2 linked regions of the Methylococcus capsulatus genome follow. The protein of the gene in region 1 interacts with the protein of each later gene in a pairwise test. Links are inferred from orthologs where the notes say so. Each region holds a gene or a part of one and is shown in the gene's direction. Other genes may lie near its edges. The genes, in order: mrcB and N4J17_RS07735.

Evidence for each region.
Region 2: the proteins of mrcB (region 1) and N4J17_RS07735 interact in binary tests that used the Escherichia coli proteins (3 or more experiments, as listed by UniProt). The link is inferred for Methylococcus capsulatus from one-to-one orthologs.

What each region holds. Positions count from the first base shown.
Region 1 is NZ_CP104311.1:2,612,534-2,615,789, reverse strand. Bases 1-2,938 are described here. They hold mrcB (penicillin-binding protein 1B), read left to right. Parts: upstream 1-309; coding sequence 310-2,568; downstream 2,569-2,938. Other genes in these bases: N4J17_RS12755 (bifunctional diguanylate cyclase/phosphodiesterase), read right to left, coding at 2,635-2,938; hemH (ferrochelatase), read left to right, coding at 1-224. Also shown: more of N4J17_RS12755, read right to left, coding at 2,939-3,256. UniProt on the Escherichia coli protein: Cell wall formation. Synthesis of cross-linked peptidoglycan from the lipid intermediates.
Region 2 is NZ_CP104311.1:1,570,706-1,573,994, forward strand. What follows is about bases 1-2,971. They hold N4J17_RS07735 (peptidoglycan D,D-transpeptidase FtsI family protein), read left to right. Parts: upstream 1-607; coding sequence 608-2,335; downstream 2,336-2,971. Other genes in these bases: rsmH (16S rRNA (cytosine(1402)-N(4))-methyltransferase RsmH), read left to right, coding at 1-325; ftsL (cell division protein FtsL), read left to right, coding at 322-579; N4J17_RS07740 (UDP-N-acetylmuramoyl-L-alanyl-D-glutamate--2,6-diaminopimelate ligase), read left to right, coding at 2,332-2,971. Outside these bases: more of N4J17_RS07740, read left to right, coding at 2,972-3,289. UniProt on the Escherichia coli protein: Essential cell division protein that catalyzes cross-linking of the peptidoglycan cell wall at the division septum. Required for localization of FtsN.

The sequences.
Region 1 (3,256 bases):
TGCGGGAACTTCCGGACCGCGGCATCCGGCGAGTGGATGTAGTGTGTCCCGGTTTCGCGGTGGATTGCCTGGAAACCCTGGAGGAAATCGCGATCACCAACCGCAAAGAATTTCTCGCTGCCGGCGGAACATCCTATCGCTACATTCCCGCCCTGAATGCGAGTCAAGAGCATGCCGATACCCTGATCAATCTGCTGGAGCCTTACCTGGCCTTGCCCGCCTGACTGGCCCGGTCGCAAGTTCAGGCCGCCATTGCCAGGAAGCCTTCCTCGGGGATCCCCTTTTGACACCACACCCCTTCCTACGCGCATGACCCGCAAGTTTCTTTACCTGTCGGCGTTGGCCTTGACGGTCGCACTGATCAGCTACCTCGCCTACCAGGATTCCGTGATCCGCGAAAAATTCGAGGGGCGGCGCTGGGCTCTGCCAGCCAGGGTGTATGCCATGCCGGTTGAACTCTATGCCGAAGCACCGATTTCTGCAGATCAACTGGTGTGGATGCTGGATCAGCTCAAGTACCGGAACGACGCCGGGCTGACATCTCAAGGCAGCTATTCGCGCCGGGGCAACGAAATACAGCTCCGGACCCGGGAGTTCCTGTTTCCCGACAAATCCGAACCCTCTAGCAAAGTCAGGGTACAGTTCGACGGCGGTAGGGTACGAGCGCTGGAAAGCCTGGATTCGGCCGAGTCTCCCCCCCTGGTGCGGCTGGATCCGGTGCAGATCGGTAGCTTTTATCCCGCGCTAAAGGAAGACCGTATACTGGTCAAGCTCGAGGAGGTGCCCAAGTCGCTGATCGACGCGCTGCTCGCGGTCGAAGACCGTGATTTTTATGAACATTTCGGCCTCTCCGCCAAGGGCATCCTGCGGGCCACCTGGCAGAACGTCAAGGCGGGCGGCTTCGTCCAGGGTGGCAGTACACTGACCCAGCAACTGGTCAAAAATTTCTTTCTGAGTTCCGAACGTACCCTAGGGCGTAAGATCAGCGAAGCTTTCATGGCGCTGATTCTGGAAGCCCGCTACAGCAAGGCTGCGATTCTCGAGGCTTATCTCAACGAAATCTACCTGGGCCAGGACGGCACCCGCGCCATCCACGGCTTCGGTCTGGCGAGCCAGTATTATTTCAGCCGGGCCCTCAACGAATTGGAACTGCCTCATGTGGCGCTGCTGGTTGCCCTGGTGCGGGGACCGACCTATTACGATCCGCACAAACACCCCGAGCGCGCCCGGGAGCGGCGGGACCGCGTTTTGGATGCGATGGTGGAGCAGCGATTCATCACGTCCGCCGAGGCCGACGCCGCCAGACAGCGGCCGCTGGACGTGATCAGGAATCCGCACCAGGCCATCAGCCGTTATCCGGCCTTCCTCGATTTGATCCGGCGCCAGCTTCAGGAGCAATACCGCCCCGAGGATCTGACCTCCGAGGGGCTGCGCATTTTCACCACACTCAACGTGTTCGCCCAGGAGCATCTGGAGTCGGCGATCACCAAAACCCTGGCGCGGCTCGACCACTCGACCCGGCCGGACGGTCGGCTGGAAACCGCCGCCGTCTTCACCCGGCGGTCCAACGGTGAGATCGCAGCCCTTGCAGGGAGTCGCGATGCCGAGTCGTCGGGCTTCAACCGCGCACTCGACTCCGTCCGCCAGATCGGCTCCCTTTACAAACCGGTGGTTTATCTTACCGCCCTGGAGCAGCCCGGCGGCTATACCGTCGCCACCCCCCTGCTGGACGAACCCATCAAAGTGGACGGTGGCGGCAAACCCTGGACGCCCAAAAATTACGATGGCAAAGAACACGGACAGGTGCCGCTCCACACGGCGTTGGCCCATTCCTACAATTTGGCGACCGTGCGACTAGGCCTTGGCCTCGGCATCGAACGCACCGCCGAGACGCTCCGAAAGCTGGGTGTGAACCGCGAAGTGGAAACCTATCCCTCACTGCTGCTAGGCGCGGCCAACCTGTCACCGATCGAGGTCGCCACCCTTTATCAGACACTCGCGAGTGACGGTTTCGTCACGCCGCTGCGCGGAATCCAGGCCGTCCTGTCCCAGGACGGCCGGACCCTGCAGCGATTCGGACTGGAACTTCGCCAGGCCGTGGATCCCGGGGCTGTCTATCTGCTGAACACCATCCTACAGGAGGTCATGAGCGAGGGAACCGGCCGTTCGGTCTACACCTACCTGCCGGAGGACTTCCATGTCGCCGGCAAAACGGGGACGACCAACGACATGCGCGACAGCTGGTTCGCCGGTTTCAGCGGTGACTATACCGGGGTGGTCTGGGTGGGGCGCGACGACAACCGCCCGGCGGGTCTGACCGGGGCCCGGGGAGCTTTGCAGATCTGGGGCGCCACGATGCAGAAGCTGGCGAAGGAGCCCCTCGATCTCATCCCGCCGGACGACATAGTCGTGCTGCGGGTGGATAGACATACGGGGCTGCGCGCCGATGAGGGCTGCGCAGACACCCAGGAATTGCCATTCGTCAAAGGCTCGGAACCGGCGGCCTGGGCACCTTGTGCCGAAGGTGGCGAAACCGGCGGAGATTCATGGTTCCGACAACTGTTCTGACGACCCCGGCGATTCCAGGCTGCCGCACCGCCCGGTTTTTTTACATCGAACGCCAAAAGGGCGGTCTCAGTCACGATAGCGCAGGTCCGTTTCCAGACGTAGCGCGTGCTCCATACGCCATTTGGTGAACTCCTTGGGGCTCAGCGGGCAGGAGAACAGATAACCCTGTCCGAAGTCACAGCCCTGTTCCAGCAGGATGCGCCGCTGTTCCTCGCTTTCGACCCCTTCCGCGATAACCTTGAGCCCCAGGCTGTGGCCCAATGCCACCACCGTGCCGGAAATGGTCCTGTCATCGGCATCGAAGGCGATATCGCGGACGAAGCTCTGGTCGATTTTCAACGTAGCTATCGGCAGGTTCTTGAGATAGGACAGGCTAGAATAGCCGGTGCCGAAATCGTCGATCGAGAGGCTGCATCCCAGCGCGATCAGCGCCTGCAGCACGACCATGGTCTGGCCGTCGGCATCCAGCAAGGTGGATTCGGTGAGTTCGAGCTGGAGGGACGAGCCCGGTACGCCATAACGGCACAGCAACGACTCGACACGCTGCACCAGCCGTGGATCGCGGAAATGACGGGCGGACAGGTTGACACCGACGGTGATCGGCGCCAGATCGGCTTTCTTCCATTGGGCAAGATGGCGACACGTGTCCTCGAGCACCCAGTCGCTGACGGCGACGATCAGATCGTTG
Region 2 (3,289 bases), 1.0 Mb from region 1 along the record:
AACGCGTACCTTTCAGGCGATCCGGATCGCCGTCAATGATGAGTTGGGACAGTTGCAACAGGGATTGAATGAGGCGGTCGAGGTGCTCGCCGTCGGGGGGCGTTTGGTGGTGATCTCGTTTCATTCGCTCGAAGACCGGATCGTCAAAAGGTTCATGCGGGATGAAGCGCGCGGTCGGGAGATACCTGGGGGAATCTTCGAATTCCGTTCGAGTCCGCGCCTTGCAGTTCTGGGTAAACCGCTCAAGGCCGAAGAAGACGAAATCCGGATCAATCCCCGGGCGCGGAGCGCCCTATTGCGAGCAGCCGAAAAGCGGGCGGCATGACACGAATACTCCTGCTGTCGGTGGTTGCCGTGTGTTCGGCGCTCGCCGTCGTCTACGCGAAGTACCGCACGCGCATGCTGTTCGCCGAGGTTCAGCGTCTGGAACTGGTCTTGGATCAGTATGAGGTGGAGCTGGGCCAGCTTCAGCTGGAGCAGAACACCTGGGCTGAGCACGGTCGTATCGAACATTTGGCCCGCACCCGGCTGGGTATGATCCTGCCGGGGCGCGAGTCGATCATTTACATCAAACCCTGAGCTCATGTGGGGATGAGGGGTGTTTGCAATGATGTACATAACGAATCCGCAAAGAGAAAGGGATTACGGCGCGCGCTGGTCGCTGCTGCTCATCGGCATGATGGCGGCCATGCTCGTCCTGGTCGGACGAGCGGTCAACCTGCAGGTGGTGGATCGGCAGTTTCTCAAGCACCAGGGTGACCTGCGGCATATGGGCGTCGTGCCTTTGCCGGCACATCGCGGTCGCATATTGGACCGGAACGGTGATCTGCTAGCGACCAGCTGCCCGGTGAAGTCGATCTGGGTCAATCCCAAAGAGTTCGAGGCGACCGAAGCCCAGTATCAGGCTTTGGCGGGTCTGATCGGAGATACACCGGAGGACCTGAAGCGCCGTCTGGGGGAGGCTGGGCCCAATCGGGCCTTCGTCTACCTGAGGCGTCGTGTCAGTCCGGAGCTTGCCGATCAGGTGACGGCACTCGGTTTGTCCGGCGTCTATACGGAAGAGGAGTACCGCCGTTATTACCCGACCGGCGAGGTGACCGCTCATGTCCTCGGTTTCACCGATATCGACGACAAAGGCCAGGAAGGGCTGGAGTTGGCATTCGACGGGCATTTGAAGGGTATCGAGGGTGTCAGGCGCATCATTCGCGATGGAAAGCGCCGAGTCATCGAGGATGTCGAAAGCGTCCGCCAGCCCGTCCCGGGCAAGGATCTGAGCATCAGCATCGATCAGCGGCTGCAATATCTGGCCTATCGGGAGCTGAAAAAGACGGTTCAGCAGCACCGGGCCAAGGCGGGCGCCTTGGTCATGCTCGACGCTAAGACGGGTGAAGTACTGGCGATGGTCAATCAGCCGACTTTCAACCCTAACAGCCGCAGCGGCACCGTGCCCGGGGCCACCCGCAACCGGGCGGTCACCGACCTGTTCGAGCCGGGGTCGACGATGAAGCCCTTCGCAGTCGCCTGCGCCCTGGAAATGGGGGCATTCCGCGCCAATGCGGTGATCAACACCGCACCTGGCCTCATGCACGTCGGTTCCAATGTGGTCAAGGATGTCCACAACTACGGTGTGCTCGACGTCGCCGGGGTGCTGCGCAAATCGAGCAACGTGGGGGTCACCAAGATGGCTCTTGCATTGCCGGCGGACAAGTTCTGGAGCTTTTATCACGATCTCGGTTTCGGGCAGGTCTTGGGCACCGGTTTTCCTGGTGAGGCCCAAGGGCGCATGCCGGATCGCAAAGGGCTGCGACCGTTTGCGCAGGCTACGCTGTCGTTCGGCTACGGCGTGTCGGCCTCGCCGCTGCATCTGGCGCGGGCTTACCTGGCCCTGGCCAGCGATGGCGTGATGCCGCCGGTGAGCCTGCTGAGGTTGGACCGCCCGCCGGAACCGGTTCGGGTGATGTCGAAAAAGACCGCCATGACGGTGCGCAACATGCTGGAAGGTGTGGTCTCGGTCGATGGTACGGCGATCAAGGCCAGCATTCCGGGATTCCGGGTCGCCGGAAAAACCGGGACGGTGAAAAAAAGCGCGGGGCGCGGCGGTTATCAGTCCTCACGCTACATCTCCGTGTTTGCCGGCATGGCGCCGGCAAGCGACCCGCGGCTGGTCACCGTGGTGATGATCGATGAGCCTTCGGGGGGGGAATATTACGGTGGTGCGGTGGCAGCGCCAGCATTCGCCGCGGTCATGGAGCCGGCTTTAAGGCTGCTCAACGTCCAGCCGGATCAGGATATGGGCCAGTCGATTCTTTCGGCCCAGAAGGACGAAGTCTTTTGAGCCGCGCAAATGGCGGGACCTCCCTGCGGTGGCTGCTGGATGGCTTGACCGACAGGCGGGCGGTGCCGGACATTCCGGTCTATGGCCTGAGTCTCGACAGCCGGTCGGCGCGCACCGGCGATGTCTTTTTCGCATTGTCGGGAAGCCGGGAACACGGGCTCCGGTATGCAGAGGAGGCGGTCGGGCGGGGGGCGGTCGTTATCGTCTACGATTCTTCGGGGGGCGGCATCCGCATGCCGGAACCGGAACTCGGTTTCACCGTGCCGGTTCCCGATCTGGGCCGCCACTTGGGCAGCATCGCTGCTCGTTTTTTCGGGCATCCTTCGGAAGCCTTGAGCGTCATCGCGGTCACGGGGACCAACGGCAAGACGTCCTGCACCCATTTCATCGCGGAAGCCTTGCAGCCGGATCATCCGACCGCGGTCATCGGGACTCTGGGCTGGGGAAAGCCCGAAAAGTTGCGACGGATCGCCCATACGACCCCTGATGCGATCGAGATCCATGCCATACTTGCGACCCTCAGGGCTCAGGGCTTCAAACTGGTGGCCTTGGAGGCTTCCTCGCACGGGCAGGCGCAGGGCCGTCTTAACGGTGTACGCTGCCGCGGTGCGCTATACACCCGCATTACCCGTGATCATCTCGATTATCACGGAACGTTCGAATCTTACCTGTCAGCCAAGTTGGGGCTTCTGGCCAATCCCGCATTGGAGTTCGTCGCGGTCACGCTCGACGACCCATCCGTGGATACCATCCTGGCGAGCGTGCCCGCCGGGGTGAAGGTGATTGGTTACAGTCTGGAAGGCAGGAAATCGACGGATTTCCCGGTGATTCGCGCCGAGACATTGGAGCAGACGCCGGAAGGGCTGCGACTGAAGGTCGATTGCTCAGGCCGGACCGTCGAGGTCGGTGCGCCGGTGTATGGTGATTTCAATGCCGAAAATCTCCTCGGGACCA